4 regions of the Streptomyces sp. NPDC056373 genome follow, and region 4 is predicted to be linked to each of the others. Evidence: riboswitches for the same ligand, from Rfam matches in the RefSeq annotation. Region 4 holds a riboswitch; each other region holds the start of a gene.

What was found. Region 4 has a riboswitch for cyclic di-AMP ahead of ACFCXS_RS38345 (peptidoglycan DD-metalloendopeptidase family protein). Riboswitches for the same ligand answer to the same signal wherever they lie in the genome.
Region 1: linked by a shared signal. The riboswitch ahead of ACFCXS_RS15170 (transglycosylase family protein) and the one ahead of ACFCXS_RS38345 (peptidoglycan DD-metalloendopeptidase family protein) in region 4 are both predicted to bind cyclic di-AMP.
Region 2: linked by a shared signal. The riboswitch ahead of ACFCXS_RS01960 (NlpC/P60 family protein) and the one ahead of ACFCXS_RS38345 (peptidoglycan DD-metalloendopeptidase family protein) in region 4 are both predicted to bind cyclic di-AMP.
Region 3: linked by a shared signal. The riboswitch ahead of ACFCXS_RS34385 (M23 family metallopeptidase) and the one ahead of ACFCXS_RS38345 (peptidoglycan DD-metalloendopeptidase family protein) in region 4 are both predicted to bind cyclic di-AMP.

The regions. Positions count from the first base shown of each region.
Region 1 covers NZ_JBHJPX010000006.1:336,662-341,067, forward strand. The annotation lists gene ACFCXS_RS15160 (cytochrome P450) at 1-475, shown strand, start outside; gene ACFCXS_RS15165 (transglycosylase family protein) at 596-1,549, shown strand; cyclic di-AMP (ydaO/yuaA leader) riboswitch at 1,778-1,946, shown strand; gene ACFCXS_RS15170 (transglycosylase family protein) at 1,951-2,649, shown strand; gene eno (phosphopyruvate hydratase) at 2,912-4,192, shown strand; gene ACFCXS_RS15180 (septum formation initiator family protein) at 4,294-4,406, shown strand, end outside.
Region 2 covers NZ_JBHJPX010000001.1:423,371-427,776, forward strand. The annotation lists gene pcrA (DNA helicase PcrA) at 1-1,848, opposite strand, end outside; cyclic di-AMP (ydaO/yuaA leader) riboswitch at 2,162-2,334, shown strand; gene ACFCXS_RS01960 (NlpC/P60 family protein) at 2,343-3,530, shown strand; gene ACFCXS_RS01965 (hypothetical protein) at 3,623-4,406, shown strand, end outside.
Region 3 covers NZ_JBHJPX010000021.1:14,906-19,311, forward strand. The annotation lists gene ACFCXS_RS34380 (GntR family transcriptional regulator) at 1-425, opposite strand, end outside; gene ACFCXS_RS34385 (M23 family metallopeptidase) at 694-1,482, opposite strand; cyclic di-AMP (ydaO/yuaA leader) riboswitch at 1,495-1,659, opposite strand; gene ACFCXS_RS34390 (M16 family metallopeptidase) at 1,852-3,240, opposite strand; gene ACFCXS_RS34395 (pitrilysin family protein) at 3,237-4,406, opposite strand, start outside.
Region 4 covers NZ_JBHJPX010000030.1:36,881-41,286, forward strand. The annotation lists gene ACFCXS_RS38340 (alpha-galactosidase) at 102-2,177, shown strand; cyclic di-AMP (ydaO/yuaA leader) riboswitch at 2,492-2,648, shown strand; gene ACFCXS_RS38345 (peptidoglycan DD-metalloendopeptidase family protein) at 2,653-3,555, shown strand; gene ACFCXS_RS38350 (DUF6250 domain-containing protein) at 3,751-4,406, shown strand, end outside.

The DNA.
Region 1 (4,406 bases), on a different contig from region 4:
CCGGCTCCAGGCGTCCCTCGCCGCCGGGGAGAGCGGCCTCCTGGAGACCGGCGTCGAGGAACTCCTCCGCTTCGACGGCCCCGTCGAACTCGCCACCTGGCGTTTCGCCACGCAGCCGCTCACCCTCGGCGGGCAGCACATCGAGGCGGGTGACCCCGTCCTCGTCGTGCTGGCCGCCGCGGACCGGGACCCGGAGCGGTTCGCCGATCCGGACGTACTGGACCTCTCCCGCCTCGACAACCAGCACCTCGGATACGGCCACGGCATCCACTACTGCCTCGGCGCCCCGCTCGCCCGCCTGGAGGGCCAGACCGCCCTCTCCACCCTGCTGACCCGCCTCCCGGACCTCCGGCTGGCCGCGGATCCGGCCGAGCTGAGATGGCGCGGCGGCCTCATCATGCGGGGGCTGCGCACACTGCCGGTGGAGTTCGCTCCGGTAGCCCCCGCTGAAGGTGACGAAACATCAGACCTGTGATCTTCACGTGATCTGCGCGGCATGAACTTGTGACAAGTGATCGTCTGCCGATACGTTCACCCATCAACGCGGAGGGATTCACGCCGCGTCGGTCACTGCTGTCGCGTGAAAGGTCTCCGTATGCTCTCCGGGAACGGTCGGCACCGTCGCCCCCGCCAGGCTCCGGCTCTCCTCGTCGCGGCCGGAGTGACCGGCTCCGCCATCGCGATCCCCCTCCTCGGGGCCTCCGGCGCCAGTGCGGCCGACGGCACGACCTGGGACCGGGTCGCGGACTGCGAGACCGGCGGCGCATGGAGCGAGAACAGCGGCAACGGCTACTACGGCGGCCTGCAGTTGTCCCAGGAGGACTGGGAGAGTCACGGCGGTCTGGACTACGCCGCGAGTGCCGACCTGGCCAGCCGCTCCCAGCAGATAGCCGTGGCCGAGAGAATCCTCGCCGACCAGGGCGTGGGCGCTTGGCGCACCTGCGGACTGCTCTCCGGCCTCGAGCAGGGCAAGGGGTCGGACTCGTCCGGGGCGTCCGACTCGTCCGGCGAGGTCGACTCGCCCGGCCTGCTCGACTCGCTCGGTTCGTCCCCCTCGGACGGCCCTTCCTCCTCTCCCTCGTCATCGCCTGACGCGTCGGCCTCGAAGGACGAAACCGCCAAGCCGGACAAGTCGACCGAACCCACTGGTTCGTCGCAGAAGCAGCAGTCCGACGACTCCTCGTCGGGCGCCTCGAAGAGCGACAAGGCCGACAGCGCCCGGCAGGGCGACGACTCCTCGCGGCCGGGCGACACCGGTTCCGGCCGCCACCGCGGCCCCAGTGCCGACGAGACCGGCGCGTCCGACGGTGGCCCCGAGGGGAAGGCGACGGGGCGTCACTCCGCGCCCGCCGAGGAGAGTTCCGGCGATTCCGAAGGCGCCTACATCGTGGGCATCGGCGACAGCCTCTGGTCCATCGCCGACGCCCTTCGGGTCAGCGGCGGATGGCACGCGCTCTACGAGGGCAACGAGAAGGAGGTCGGCGCCGACCCGAACCTCATCCTCCCCGGTCAGACGCTCACGGTCGAGGGCGAAGCGGACGAGAAGTAGCTGTTCGGGCAGTGCGGAAACGGCGGTCGAACTCACCCCGAAACCGGGTGAGTTCGCGCCCTGTTTCGTGGCTGATGTCCCGTTTGGGGCCCGTGAGAGATAGATCTCAGAAGCCCTGATCGTCTTTGAAATTCTCCGGATCACGTGTCTACGGTCGTGACCGCTCGCCACCGCGAGCCCCGGCTGCCGCAACGCCGAATCCTGCCAGCGGCCGTACGGGAACAGTCGTCGCGTCAAGCGCCGTAGGCAGGAGCGGGGGACCCAAGGTAGGTGCCCGACCGGCCGGTTGTGCCGGAAGGGCTTGGGGTGAAGCCGCGTCCCGTTTCAGGGACGCGGCCGGGCAACTCAACCGGCCCGAACCCGACAGCTCACCTCGCAGGCGTCGGTGAGGGGATCCATCCATGCTGTTTTCCGGCAAGGGCAAGCACCGTCGTCCGTCCAAGGCCACCCGCGCCGCCGCGCTCGCCGGTGTCGCCGGTGTCGCCGTCGCCGCCCCGCTGATGGCGGCCGGCAACGCCTCCGCCGCCACCACCTCCGAGTGGGACACGGTCGCCCAGTGCGAGTCCGGCGGCGACTGGTCCATCAACACCGGCAACGGCTACTACGGCGGTCTGCAGTTCTCCGCCTCCACCTGGGCCGCGTACGGCGGCACCCAGTACGCCTCCACCGCCGACAAGGCCGGCAAGGACCAGCAGATCCAGGTCGCCGAGAAGGTCCTGGCGAGCCAGGGCAAGGGCGCCTGGCCGGTCTGCGGCAAGGGCCTGTCCGGCGCCTCCACCGGCGGCGGCTCCTCGAGCGACTCCGGCAGCTCCTCGCAGAGCCAGCAGAGCCAGCAGAGCACCGAGTCCCGTCAGACCGAGCAGCAGCCGGCCTCCCGCTCCGACGAGCGCCCGGCGGCCAAGAAGACCGTCACCACCCCGACCGGCAAGAAGGTCAAGAAGGGCGACGGCGAGTACAAGGTCGTCAAGGGTGACACCCTCAGCTCGATCGCCGCGGACAAGAAGGTCAAGGGCGGCTGGGAGAAGCTCTTCGAGCTGAACAAGGACATCGTCGACGATGCCAACCTCATCTACCCGGGCCAGCAGCTGCACCTGAAGTAAGCAGCGGCCCACCCGGACCCGCCCAGGGTCCCCGTGCTCCCCGCCCCGGTGCGTCATCCCCCGTACGCGCCGGGGCGGGGTTTTTTCGGCGACCGGCTTTGTTCCGTTCAGAAACAATTTACTCTCGGTTCTGTCCATGGGGTGGGCGACCCGGTGGCCGATCGCCCGGAGCCGGTTAGGCTCATGTCGCGAGCCACCGGGCCCGCACCTCGCAGGGTCCGCGCGACCCGCGTCACCGCGTCACATGAAGAAGGAGATGCTCGTGCCGTCCATCGACGTCGTCGTAGCCCGGGAAATCCTGGACTCCCGAGGCAACCCCACGGTCGAGGTCGAGGTCGGCCTCGACGACGGCAGCACCGGTCGTGCCGCCGTCCCGTCCGGCGCCTCCACGGGCGCCTTCGAGGCCATCGAGCTCCGCGACGGCGACTCGAACCGCTACCTCGGCAAGGGTGTGGAGAAGGCCGTGCTCGCGGTCATCGAGCAGATCGGCCCGGAGCTGGTCGGCTACGACGCCACCGAGCAGCGCCTGATCGACCAGGCCATGTTCGACCTGGACGCCACCGACAACAAGGGCTCGCTCGGCGCCAACGCCATCCTCGGCGTCTCCCTCGCCGTGGCCCACGCCGCCTCCGAGGCCAGCGACCTCCCCCTCTTCCGCTACCTGGGCGGCCCCAACGCGCACCTGCTGCCGGTGCCGATGATGAACATCCTGAACGGCGGCTCGCACGCCGACTCCAACGTGGACATCCAGGAGTTCATGATCGCCCCGATCGGCGCGGAGTCCTTCTCCGAGGCCCTGCGCTGGGGCGCCGAGGTCTACCACACCCTGAAGAAGGTCCTGAAGAGCAAGGGCCTGGCCACCGGCCTCGGCGACGAGGGCGGCTTCGCCCCGGACCTCGGCTCCAACCGCGAGGCCCTCGACCTCATCCTCGAGGCGATCAAGGAGGCCGGCTACACCCCCGGCGAGCAGATCGCCCTCGCGCTCGACGTCGCCGCCTCCGAGTTCTACAAGGACGGCGTCTACACCTTCGAGGGCAAGGGCCGCTCGGCCGCCGAGATGACCGAGTACTACGCGGAGCTCGTCGACGCGTACCCGCTCGTCTCCATCGAGGACCCGCTGTTCGAGGACGACTGGGAGGGCTGGAAGACCATCACCGACAAGCTCGGTGACAAGGTCCAGCTCGTCGGCGACGACCTGTTCGTCACCAACCCCGAGCGCCTCGCCCGCGGCATCGAGGAGGGCGCGGCCAACGCGCTCCTGGTCAAGGTCAACCAGATCGGTTCGCTCACCGAGACCCTGGACGCCGTCGAGCTGGCCCAGCGCAACGGCTTCAAGTGCATGATGTCCCACCGCTCCGGCGAGACCGAGGACGTCACCATCGCCGACCTGGCCGTCGCCACCAACTGCGGCCAGATCAAGACCGGCGCCCCGGCCCGCTCCGAGCGCGTCGCCAAGTACAACCAGCTGCTGCGCATCGAGGAGATCCTCGACGACGCCGCGGTGTACGCCGGCCGCAGCGCCTTCCCGCGCTTCAAGGGCTGACCCACGCCCAAGTAGCAGCGTCGTACGTACGTCCCCGTACTCGGTCCCGTACCGTGTCCGGGGACGTACGCGCGTATGACGGTGGAGCGGGAGGCGGACAGATGGCCGTGAAGGACCGGGACCGGTTCTCCACCGCGACCAGGATCCGGTTGCTCGGCGAGCAGACCGCGGCCCGGGTCTACCGCTCCCAGACCAGGCGCCAGGCCCGCCGCTC
Region 2 (4,406 bases), on a different contig from region 4:
CTCGAGGAAGTCGGACAGCGAGGCCTGCTCGTCCTCACCGCGCTCCTGCTCGAACTCCATGGCGACGGCCGCGAGTTCCTGGAGGTTCTCGATCCGGGTCTCGTCCTGCGGGTCGGTGGAGGCCTGGAGCTCGGCGAGGTACCCGGTGCGTTCCAGTACGGCCTCCAGCACCGTGGCCGGCCCGGCGCCGGCCTCGACGATGGTGCGCAGGTCCTCCATCAGCGTGTTGAACCGCTTGACGGCGTTGGTGGAGCGCGCGGCCATGCCGTACGCCTCGTCGACGCGCTTCAGGGCCTGCGGGAAGCTGATCTTCTCCCGCTGGGACAGGGCGTCGATCATCGCCTCGGCGCGGTCGCCGATGCCCCGCTTCGGGACGTTGAGGATCCGGCGCAGCGGCACCGAGTCCTCGGGATTGGACAGCACGCGCAGGTAGGCCAGGACGTCCCGGACCTCCTTGCGCTCGTAGAAGCGGACGCCGCCGACGACCTTGTAGGGCAGGCCGACGCGGATGAAGATCTCTTCGAAGACACGGGACTGGGCATTGGTGCGGTAGAAGACGGCGACGTCGCCGGCCTTGGCCTTGCCCGCGTCGGTGAGGCGGTCTATCTCGTCGGCGACGAACTGCGCCTCGTCGTGCTCGGTGTCGGCGACGTAGCCGGTGATCTGCGCGCCCGTGCCCGCGTTGGTCCACAGGTTCTTGGGGCGGCGGGACTCGTTGCGCTCGATGACGGCGTTGGCGGCGCTGAGGATCGTCTGTGTGGAGCGGTAGTTCTGCTCGAGCAGGATCGTCGTGGCGTCCGGGTAGTCCTCCTCGAACTGGAGGATGTTGCGGATCGTCGCGCCGCGGAAGGCGTAGATCGACTGGTCGGCGTCGCCCACCACGCACAGCTCGGCAGGCGGGACCTCCGCCTCGGGCGGGACGTCGACGGGGTGCTCGAAGGTGCCGACGAGCTCGCGGACCAGAGCGTACTGGGCGTGGTTGGTGTCCTGGTACTCGTCGACCAGGACGTGCCGGAAGCGGCGGCGGTAGTGCTCGGCGACGTCCGGGAAGGCGCGCAGCAGGTTGACCGTCGTCATGATCAGGTCGTCGAAGTCGAGGGCGTTCGCCTCGCGCAGCCGCGACTGGTACATCGCGTAGGCCTGGGCGAGGGTCTTCTCGAAACCGTCGGTGGCCTGGGCGGCGAAGTCCTCCTCGTCGATCAGCTCGTTCTTCAGGTTGCTGATCTTGGCACTGAAGGACTTCGGCGGGAAGCGCTTGGGGTCGAGGTCCAGGTCGCGGCAGACCAGGGCCATCAGGCGCTTGGAGTCGGCGGCGTCGTAGATCGAGAAGGACGAGGTGAAGCCGAGCTTCTTGCTCTCGCGCCTGAGGATGCGCACGCACGCGCTGTGGAAGGTCATGACCCACATGGCGTTGGCGCGCGGGCCGACGAGCTGCTCGACGCGCTCCTTCATCTCGCCGGCGGCCTTGTTGGTGAAGGTGATCGCGAGGATCTGGCCCGGGTGCACGTCCCGCTCGGCGAGCAGGTGGGCGATGCGGTGCGTGAGCACACGGGTCTTGCCGGAGCCGGCACCGGCCACGATGAGCAGCGGGGAGCCGGAGTGGACGACGGCGGCGCGCTGGTTGTCGTTCAGCCCTTCCAGCAGCGCGGCGGAGTCGATCACCGGGCGGGGGGCGCCGTCGCGGTAGTAGGCGTCCCGGTCCGGGGGCACGTCGAACTTCCCGCCGAACAGATCGTCCGGGATCGGCTCCGGAACGTGATCGTCCTCGGGCGGCGGCGGGGGCTCGTCCGCGGGGCCCCGCTGGGCCTGGAGGTTCGCCAGGAAGCTGTCGTCAAAGAGGCTGCTCATCGCTCTCCGAGTCTAGGGCGCCCCACTGACAGCCCGCCGCCGCCCTGAGAACATCGCCGCGCGCCCGGGTCCCGCCGACCGCCCGGCGGCGCGTTGTCGCCCTCCATGACGGCGCGATCACGCCCTGCTACACAGCCGGCATGTACGGATTTTCCCTGACCAATCCCCCTTGATCGTTCACTCTCGGCAACGCTCAGGAATAAGGTCACGAAAATGTATCGGGCATATCACCCATCAACCTTCACACGGACCACACGAGTTGGCTACGGTGCGACCAGGCCGCATGACCCCCACCGGCGAACGTCGCCGGGCCGCGCGGCCTCCGCCGAGTCCGGTGTGCCGCAGCGGCAGCCGGAGCCGGGGACCCAACCGTGAACCTGGGGTGAATCGGCCCGACTCCCTGTGCGGAGAAGGCCGTAGGGCAAACCTTCCGAACCACCCGCCCGAACCCGACAGCTAACCCGGTAGGCGGAACATGGAAGGAGTCGCCTCCCTTGGCGTCGCACCGCAAGTCGCGTCCTACGGGTACGCGCATGGCAGGCATACGGACCCCCGCCCTCGCAACGGCGGCCCTCACCTCCGTGGCCCTGCTGTCCCAGTCGGCCAACGCCGCCCCCGAGGCCGACGACAAGCCCAGCCTGGAGGAAGTCGAGAAGAAGGTCGACGACCTGTACCGCCAGGCCGAGTCGGCGACCGACAAGTACAACGCGGCCAAGGAGAAGACCGCCAAACAGCGCAAGCAGGTCGACACCCTCCTCGACGACGTCGCCCAGCGCACCCAGAAACTCAACGAGGCGCGCGAGGAACTGGGTTCCTTCGCCTCCGCCCAGTACCGCACCGGTGCCGCCGCCCCGGACACCGCGACGTTCCTGCTCGCGGACACCCCGCAGGACTACTTCGACCAGACCCAGCTGATGGACCGGATGACCGGCCGTCAGAAGGTCGCGGTCGACGACTACGTCACGCAGCAGTCCGAGACGATGAAGAAGCGCCAGGAGGCCACCGAGAGCCTCGAGACGCTCACCGACTCGCAGGACGGCCTGAAGACGGCCAAGGCCACCGTCCAGCGCAAGCTCGCCGACGCCCGCGAGCTGATGTCGAAACTGACCGCCGAGGAGAAGGCCCGGCTCGCGGCGATCGAGAAGGAGAAGCGGGCGGAGGCCGCCCGCAAGGCCGACGAACTGGCCCGGCAGCAGGCCGCGCAGCAGCAGGCGCAGGAGGAGGCCGCCCGGCAGCAGGACGGCGGCTCGGCCTCGTCCGGCTCCTCCGGCTCCTCGGGTTCCGGCTCGCCCTCCTCGACCGCCCCGGCCGACTCCTCGTACGCCACCAAGGCCGACAAGGCGCTCGCCTTCGCCCGCGCCCAGATCGGCAAGCCGTACGTGTGGGGCGCCGTCGGACCCGGCTCATACGACTGCTCGGGCCTCACCCAGGCCGCCTGGAAGGCCGCGGGCGTCACCCTGCCCCGTACGACGTACGACCAGGTCGACGCGGGCACCACGGTCCCGCTCTCCCAGGCCCGACCCGGTGACCTGGTCTTCTTCTACGACGACGTCACCCACGTCGGGATCTACATCGGCAACGGCATGATGATCCACGCGCCGAAGCCCGGCACGTACGTGCGCGAGGAGTCGATCTACTACGACGGCGAGTCGGCGATCCACAGCGTGGTGCGCCCCGCCTGAGTGAGGCCTCAGGGCCGGTCGCGTCACGTTTTTGAGGGGCACGCGCGCGTGCCCCTCTCGTGAGGCGTGCGCCGCTCTCTAGCATCGGCACCATGTCCGGTCCCTCCCCGTTCGCCGCCTGGTGGGCGACGTATGCGCTGGCGACCGGCATCGTGTCGGCCGGCCTCGACTCCGCTGGGTACGCGATCCCCTCCCGTATCGCCCTGGCCCTGGCCTGCGCGGCCTGGCTGGCGGCGGCCGCGGGCCTCGTCCAGCGGACGCACGGCGAGTGGCGGGTGGAGACCCCGGCCGCGCTCACCACCGTCGCGGCGACCGCCATCCTGGGCACGGGCTTCTCCGCGGCCGGGCAGCAGCCCGTGGCCGAGGCGCTGCTGGCGCTCGCCATGGTGCTCTGGGCGGTGCTCCTCACCGCGGAGGCCGAGGGGCGGCGCGGAACCGTGTTCCTGCGCTGCGTGGCCACCCAGGGGCTCGCCGTGCTCGGCGCCACGCTCGCCGCGGCCGACGCGGTGGCCTGGCTCGCCCACGCGGCCCTGGTGCTGTTCTGGCTCGGGCTCGCGCTCTACTGCTTCGCCCTGTTCCGCTTCCAGCCGCGGCAGGTGGAGGAGGGGCGCGGGGACCACTGGCTCGCGGCCGGCGCCCTCGCCGTCTCCGCACTGGCCGGGGCGAAAGTCCTCGGCGCCGACAGCGCGCGCCTGTACCTGTGGAACGAGGAGAACGCCGACACCCTGCGCACGACCACCGTCACACTGCTCGTGCTCGCGCTGATCGCCTGTGTGGCCCTGTTCCTCGCCGAGCTGTTCTGGCCCCGGCACCACTACGACGTGCGGCGCTGGGCGACCGTGTTCGCCGCGGTCGTGACGGCGGCGGCCACCCTCG
Region 3 (4,406 bases), on a different contig from region 4:
GCCGGGCTGCCGGAGGCCTGGGCCAGCGTCTCGTGGAACCAGGCGCCCAGGGAGCGCAGGTCGTCGCTGTTGCCGCGCCGGGCCCGGTCCTGGCCCAGCCGGACCAGGCCGCGCAGGACCTTCAGATGCGCCTCGGTGCGGCGCTGGGCGGCGCGGGCCGCACCGAGCGGCTCCAGGAGCATCCGCATCTCCAGCAGGTCGCCGGCCTCCTGCACGGTGGGTTCGGCCACGCACGCGCCCGCGTGCCGGCGGGTCACCACGAAGCCCTCGGCCTCCAGCGTGCGCAGCGCCTCGCGGACGGGCACCCGCGAGACGCCGTAGCGGCGGGCGAGGAGTTCCTCGGTGAGCCGGCTGCCGCGTGCGTGGACACCCGCGACGATGTCGTCCCGGATGGCGGTGCACACCGAGTGCGCGGGAATACGCATGACCGGACCTCGCTTAATCCCCGTGAAACGCCGACGAGCGGCGCGTGTTTCCGTGACTCTATTGCAATGAGCCGGAATTTCCGACGGCAGGCGAGAATCCAGGGATATTTTTTGGACAGCGGACACGCGAGGAGATCCGGAACGGGCCCGCGGACATCGGGCGGGCGTCCCGCGGACGTCCAGGCGGGACATCCGGGGGCGTCCGGAGAAGCACCGAAAGCCCCGGCTCGGGGAGCCGGGGCTTCGGGGAACGGCGGAGGCGTTCCGGTCAGACGTTGACGCCGTGCGAGCGGAGGTAGGCGACCGGGTCGATGTCCGAGCCGTAGTCGGGGCTCGTACGCGCCTCGAAGTGCAGGTGCGGGCCGGTGACGTTGCCGGTCGCGCCGGACAGGCCGATCTGCTGGCCGGGGGTGACCTTCTGGCCGACCGAGACGCCGATGGACGACAGGTGGCCGTACTGCGTGTACGTGCCGTCGTCCATCTTGATCACGATGTTGTTGCCGTAGGAGCCGCCCCAGCCGGCCTCGACGACCTCGCCCCTGCCGACCGCGTGGACGGAGGTGCCGGTGGCGGCGTGGAAGTCGACGCCGGTGTGGCTGCCGGAGGACCACAGACCGCTGCTCGCCTTGTAGCCGGTGGAGACGTACGAGCCGGAGATCGGGGGCACGAAGGCGTTGAGGCGCTTGCGCTCGGCCTCACGGGCGGCGCGCTCCTCGACCTCGCGGGCCTTCTCGGCCTCCGCCTTGGCCTTCTCGGCCACCTCGGCGGCCCGCTTGCGGGCGGCCTCCTCGGCCTTCTGCTTGGCGGCGGCCTCCTCGGCGGCCTGCTGCTGCGCGATGGCCTGGGCGTCGATCTGCTGGGCCACGGTGTCACCCATGGTGACGACGGGGGTGAGGCCGGTCTGCTCGGCACTGGGCTCGGCGGCGAAGGCCGCGGGGGCCGCCACCGTGCCGATCACGCCGGTGGTGGCGAGGGCCGCGACACCCGCCGCGCGGGCGGTGCGGCGCTGGATCCTGCTGGGACGTCGGTGCTTCCCGGTGGCGCGAGTGAACGCCATGTGGTGGCTGGTCCTTTCCTTCCCTCTCGCCTACCGGGTTAGCTGACGGGTTCGGAGCAGGAAGGTCTCCTACGGACTCCCTCGCGACACGCGCGGGCGTCCGATTCACCCCAGGGACTGCGGTGGGTCCCCGGCTCCCCTGGCTCGCGCCGTACGGGGACTCGGCGATGACTGTCCGGTGCCGCGGGTGCGGCGCACTGCCTGACGAACAGCCCGGACGACGCTAAGCGGCGCCACTTTCAATTCCCAAACGCATCCCGGCTTTTGTAGCGCATCCCACAGGGCAGACAGGCAACTCCCATCCCAATTCGGGCATAAAGGAGCCCTGGTGCCTTCGAAGACATCCAGGGCCCCTGAGCGCGCGTGCCGTTACTCGGCGGCGACGACGGTGACTTCGCCGATGCCGAGCGCCTCGACAGGCGCCTTGATCTGCGCCGCGTCACCGACGAGGACGGTCACCAGCCGGTCCACCGGGAAGGCGCTGACGGCCGCTGCGGTGGCCTCCACGGTGCCGGTGGTGGCGAGCTGCCGGTACAGCGTGGCTTGGTAGTCGTCGGGCAGGTGCTGCTCGACCTGGTCGGCCAGCGTGCTCGCGACGGCCGCCGCCGTCTCGTACTTCAGCGGCGCGACGCCGACCAGGTTCTGCACGGCGACGTCCCGCTCGGCGTCGGTGAGTCCCTCGGCGGCGAGGGTGCGCAGCACCGTCCAGAGGTCCTCCAGGGCGGGGCCGGTGTTGGGCGTGTCCACGGAGCCGCTGATGGCGAGCATCGCCGCACCCGTGCCGTCGGGGGCGGACCTGAGGACCTGGCCGAACGCCCGTACCCCGTAGGTGTAGCCCTTCTCCTCCCGCAGGACGCGGTCCAGGCGGGAGGTGAGGGTGCCGCCGAGGCAGTAGGTGCCGAGCACCTGCGCGGGCCACACGCGGTCGTGCCGGTCCGGGCCGATACGGCCGATCAGCAGCTGGGTCTGGACGGCTCCGGGGCGGTCCACGATGACGACCCGGCCGGTGTCGTCGGCGGTCACCGGCGGCACGGGACGCGGCTCGGCCGGGGAGCCCGTCCAGGCGCCGAGCGTGTCCCCGAGCAGGGCGTCGAGGTCGATGCCGGTGAGGTCACCGACGACCACCGCGGTGGCCGTGGCGGGGCGGACGTGCTTCTCGTAGAAGGCGCGTACGGCCGCGGAGTCGATGGCGGCGACGGTCTCCTCGGTGCCCTGCCGCGGCCGCGACATGCGCGAGGCCGCCGGGAACAGCTCCTTGGAGAGCTCCTTGGCCCCGCGGCGGGACGGGTTGGCCAGCTCGTGCGGGATCTCGTCGAGACGGTTGGCGACCAGCCGCTCGACCTCGCTGTCGGCGAACGCGGGTGCCCTCAGGGCGTCGGCGACCAGGCCCAGTCCCTTGGCGAGCCGGGAGGCCGGCACCTCCAGGCTGAGCCGGACGCCGGGGTGGTCGGCGTGCGCGTCGAGGGTGGCGCCGGCGCGCTCCAGCTCGGCGGCGAAGTCCTCGGCGGAGTGCTTGTCGGTGCCCTCGGAGAAGGCCCGGGCCATGATCGTGGCCACACCGTCGAGGCCGGCGGGCTCGGCGTCCAGGGGGGCGTCGAGCAGCACCTCCACGGCGACGACCTGCTGGCCGGGGCGGTGGCAGCGCAGCACCGTGAGGCCGTTGTCCAGCGAGCCGCGCTCGGGGGCCGGGAAGGCCCACGGCTTGGCGTCGCCCGCCTGCGGCCGGGGGTGGAAGTCCATCGTGGCGAGCTCGGTCACCGGGCCGCCTCCTCGTTCTCGTCCTGGTCGGCGGGGGCTTCGGGGGCGGTCGGCTCATAGACGAGCACCGCGCGGTTGTCGGGCCGCAGGCGGGCCTTGGCGACCTCCTGGACCTCCTCCGGCGTGATCTCCAGCACGCGCTGCACGGCGGTCAGGGCGAGCTGCGGGTCGCCGAACAGCACCGCGTACCGGCACAGTTCGTCGGCGCGGCCCGCGACCGTGCCGAGCCGGTCCAGCCACTCGCGCTCCAACTGGGCCTGGGCGCGCTCCATCTCCTCGGCCGTGGGGCCCTCCTCGGCGAACCGGGCGAGCTCCTCGTCGATGGCGGACTCGATGACCGGAACCTCCACGTCACCGGACGTCTTCACGTCCAGCCACCCCAGGGAGGGCGCCCCGGCGAGCCGCAGCAGGCCGAAGCCGGCCGCCACGGCCGTACGGTCGCGGCGCACGAGCCGGTTGTACAGGCGGGAGGACTCACCGCCGCCGAGGACGGTGAGGGCCAGGTCGGCCGCGTCGCACGCGCGCGTGCCGTCGTGCGGCAGCCGGTAGGCGGCCATCAGGGCACGGGCCGGGACCTCCTCCTCGACGACCTCGCGCAGCTGCTCGCCGATCGTCTCCGGCAGCGAGCCGTCGCGCGGGGCGGGCTTGCCGTCGTGGCCCGGGATGGAACCGAAGTACTTCTCGACCCAGGCCAGGGTCTGCTCCGGGTCGATGTCGCCCACCACGGAGAGCACGGCGTTGTTCGGCGCGTAGTAGGTGCGGAAGAACGCGCGCGCGTCCTCCAGGGTCGCCGCGTCCAGGTCGGCCATCGAACCGATCGGGGTGTGGTGGTAGGGGTGGCCCTCCGGGTAGGCGAGGGCGGTCAGCTTCTCGAAGGCGGTGCCGTACGGGACGTTGTCGTAGCGCTGGCGGCGCTCGTTCTTGACGACGTCGCGCTGGTTCTCCATCGACTCGTCGTCGAGCGCGGCCAGCAGCGAGCCCATACGGTCGGCCTCGAGCCAGAGGGCGAGCTCCAGCTCGTGGGCGGGCATGGTCTCGAAGTAGTTGGTCCGCTCGAAGCTGGTCGTGCCGTTCAGCGAGCCGCCCGCGCCCTGGACGAGCTCGAAATGACCGTTGCCCTTGACCTGCGCGGAGCCCTGGAACATGAGGTGCTCGAAAAGGTGAGC
Region 4 (4,406 bases):
CAATGAGTTGTCCACAGGCGTTGCCGGGAAGCCCCGCGGCCCCTGATGATGTTGCCGCCTGGTCGCACCTGGTCGGGCTTGTTCGAATATGTGAGGGCACGATGCTGGACATCTCCGAAGACGGTCGTACCTGGGTCCTCTCCGGGCCGGCCAGCAGCTATGCCGTCCATGTCACCGACCGGGACGAGCTGCTGCACCTGCACTGGGGCCCCCGGATCGGCCTGGCCGACGCCGAGGCCCTCGCCGTCCGGCCGCTGCCGGACTTCTGGCCCTTCGAGTCGCAGCTCGACGGACGCGAGGAGTACCCGGTCGAAGGCGGCCCCCGCTTCGTCCGCCCCGCCCTGTCCGTACGCACCGCCGAGCGACGGGGCACCGAGTGGGCCTACGCGGGGCACGACGCCGAGGACGGCGAGCTGCGGCTGCGGTTCCGCGACGGCGAGCTGGCCATCACCCTGCACTACCGGATGCGCCCCTCGGCGGATGTCGTCGAGCGCTGGGTGACCCTGGACAACCAGGGGCCGGCCGTCGAGCTGCTCCGTGCCGACTCCGCCACCTGGACCCTGCCCGACCGCGACACCTGGCGTCTGTCCCAGCTGCACGGCCGCTGGGGCGCCGAGTCCCGGCTGACCCGCTCCGGGCTCACCCACGGCGAGAAGGTCATCGGCAGCCGTCGCGGCCATACCTCCCACCAGCACCTGCCCTGGGTCGCCCTCGACACCGACGCCACCGAGGAGCGCGGCGAGGTCTACAGCTGCGCCCTGGGCTGGTCCGGGTCCTGGCGCATCGCCGTGGCCCAGCTCCCGGACGCGCGCGTGCAGATCACCGGCGGCGCCGGCTACGACGACTCGGGCCTGCTGATGCTCGGCGCGGGGGAGTCGTACACGACCCCCGTCTTCGCCGGGCTCTGGTGTGACGGCGGGTTCGGCGGGGCGAGCCGCGCCTGGCACGCCTACCAGCGGGCGTACGTGATCCCGGACGCGGACCGGGACCGGCCGGTGCTGTTCAACTCCTGGGAGGCCACCGAGTTCGACATCTCCGAGGAGCAGCAGCGGGAGCTCGCCGCGCGGGCCGCCGCCATGGGTGTCGAGCTGTTCGTGGTCGACGACGGCTGGTTCGGGGCGCGTACCAGTGACCGGGCCGGGCTCGGTGACTGGAGCCCGAACCTCGACCGCTTCCCGGGTGGGCTGAAGCCGCTCGCCGACCATGTGCACGGCCTCGGTATGCAGTTCGGGATCTGGGTCGAGCCCGAGATGGTCAACCCGGACAGTGACCTGTACCGCGCGCACCCGGACTGGGTGCAGTACCAATCAGGACGAAAGCGGACGGAATTCCGTAATCAGCTGGTGCTCAACCTCGCCCGTGAGGACGTCCGGGAGTACCTCTGGGAGCAGCTCGACGGCCTCCTCTCCAGTGCGCCGATCGACTACGTGAAGTGGGACTTCAACCGCTGCTTCACCGACGCCGGCTGGCCGGACGACGCCTACCCGCAGCGGCTGTGGGTCGACCACGTGCACGGCCTGTACGCCCTGCTGGACCGGCTGCGGACCGCCCATCCGGGGGTGGCCTTCGAGTCCTGCTCGGGCGGCGGCGGGCGGATCGACCTCGGCGTGCTGAGCCGCACGGACCAGGTGTGGACCTCCGACAACACCGACCCTCTCGACCGGCTCGCCATCCAGCACGGCTTCAGCCAGATCCATCCGGCCCGGGTCATGGCCGCCTGGGTCACCGACAGCCCGAACGCCATGCTCAACCACCGGGCCAGCTCGCTGCGGTTCCGGTTCGTGAGTGCCATGGCGGGGGTGCTCGGGGTCGGCGGCGACCTCACGAAGTGGACGCCGGAGGAGCTCGCCGAGGCGGCCGAGTGGGTGGGGCTCTACAAGGAGATCCGGCCCGTGGTGCAGCGCGGCGACCAGTACCGGCTGCGGCCTCCGGAGGGCGGGCTGAGCGCTGTGCAGTACGTCCTCGGCGAGGAGACGGTCGTCTTCGCCTGGCTGCAGGCCCAGCGCTACGGCGAGCCCGTTCCGACGCTCCGGCTGCGTGGCCTCGACCCGGCGGAATCGTATGAATGCCTTGAAACGGGAGAAGTTCACCGAGGGGCCGTACTGCTTCATCACGGACTGCGGGTCGGATTGCGCGGGGACCTGGACGCCACCGTCGTCCGCCTTAAGCGGAAGTAGCCATTCTGTCCGAATAGGGAATTTTAGCCGCTTGAGGATAACGTGCCCCGATCGCATAGGAGATGGGGTCGGGGTGCGTGACCATCGTCATATTCGTGACGATATGCTGTCGCCATGTTCACGTAATCCCCGCATTTTCCAGGGCGATTGAAGCAAGCGGGAGATCGGTAATCCACGCTCGGTGACGGCATATGTGGCGACACGTCAAGAAAAACGCCGTCACGAGCAACCGCAAGCTTGTCCTATTGCGTCGTGGTCGCTTACGTTCCACACCAATCCGGACGGACGCCTAATCCTGCCGCCGCCCGGAGCCCGCACACACTGACCCGAAGCACGGCAGGAGCGGGGGACCCACAGGTAAGACGCCTGTTCCGGTTCCCGGAACGGCTTGGGGTTCAGCCGCGCCACGGCACGGCCGGGCATCTCCAGCCCGCACCCGACAGCTCACCTCGCAGGCGACGGAGAGGAATTCGCCATGCCCGCGAAGGGTAAGCACCGCCGTCCCAAGACCCAGCGTTTCACCCGCTCCATCGCCGTCGCCGGAACCGGCGGGGCCGCTCTCGCCCTGCCTCTCATGGGGGCCGCCGGCGCCCACGCCGCCACCCCGCAGTCCGCTCCGGACAAGGCCGTCCAGTCGGCTCCGGCCGCCGCGGAAAAGGCCGCCCAAAAGGCAGACGGCGGCCGCTCGTACACCGTCAAGGCCGGCGACTACCTCGCGAAGATCGCCGGTGAGCAGCACGTCAGCGGTGGCTGGAAGAAGCTCTACGCGGACAACCGTGACGCCGTCGGCTCCGACCCGTCGCTGATCCACCCGGGCCTGAAGCTGTCGATCGGCAAGAAGGCGGCGAGCGCCCCGAAGGCCTCGGCCCCGTCCGCGCCGAAGGCCTCCGCTCCGAAGCCGTCCGCCGCCGATTCGGCCCCGAAGACGGAGACCGCCGCGAAGCCGGCCGCCGCCGAGAGCGACACCGGCGGCTTCACCCTCCCGGTGACCGGTGCCACCATCGGCACCCCGTACCACATGTCGGGCAGCATGTGGTCCAGCGGCTACCACACCGGTGTCGACTTCGTCGTGCCGACCGGCACCTCCCTCAAGGCCGTCGGCGCGGGCACGGTCGTGTCCGCCGGATGGGGCGGCGCGTACGGCAACCAGGTCGTCATCAAGCTCGACGACGGCTACTACGCCCAGTACGCCCACCTCTCCCAGCTCTCCGTCTCGGCCGGCCAGACCGTGACCGAGGGGCAGCAGGTCGGCCTCTCGGGTGCGACCGGCAACGTGACCGGACCGCACCTGCACTTCGAGATCCGCACCACGCCGGACTACGGCTCGGACGTGGACCCGGTCGCCTTCCTGCGCTCGCACGGCGTCTCCGTCGGCTGACCCACCGCACGACCACCTGCCTGACACGCCACCGAAGGCCGGACCCCGATCCCCGGGTCCGGCCTTCGGTGTGTGCGCCCGCCGTCGCCCGCCCCAAGGGATCGACAGGCGGCGGCAGTTGGGACAGAGTGATCACGGCCGGAGTGCAAGCGCTTTCCAGAGCCTTCCCGGCGGATTCCGAGGAGTTGTGTCACCGTGCCGACCACCCGCAGAGCGTTCGGAGCCCTGGCCGCCGGAGCCGCCCTGGGGGCCCTCGCCCCCACGGCCACCGCGCACGCCGCGTCCCCGCACCGCCGTCTCCTCGCACGCGACGACTTCTGTCACGGCCTCGGGCAGTGGGCGGCCGAACTGCAGGACGGCGGCACCGTCACCGCCTTACGCGGCACGCTGGAGATCGACGTACCGAGTGGCGCGACCGTGTGGTTCAGGCGGCGGCTGGACGGGCCGTACCTGCTCGAATACACCGCGACCCCCGTCTTCGAGGGCGGCGTCAACGACCGGGTCTCGGACCTCAACAACTTCTGGAACGCGACCGACGTCCGCTCCCCGGGCGACCTCTTCGCGACACCGCGCGGCGGAGCCCTCGACGAGTACGACCACCTCACGACGTACTACGCGGGCTACGGGGCCAACTACAACACCACGACCCGGCTGCGCCGCTACGTCGGCGAACCGGGCGTCCGCCCCCTCGTCTTCGACTACACCGAGCCGCTGCTGGTGCCGAACGAGCCCAACCGGGTGCGGATCGTGTCCGACGGTTCCACGGTCCGATGGTGGAACAACGGACGACTCGTCTTCGACCTCACCGATCCGCACCCCTACACCGGCGGCCATTTCGCCTTCCGGACCGT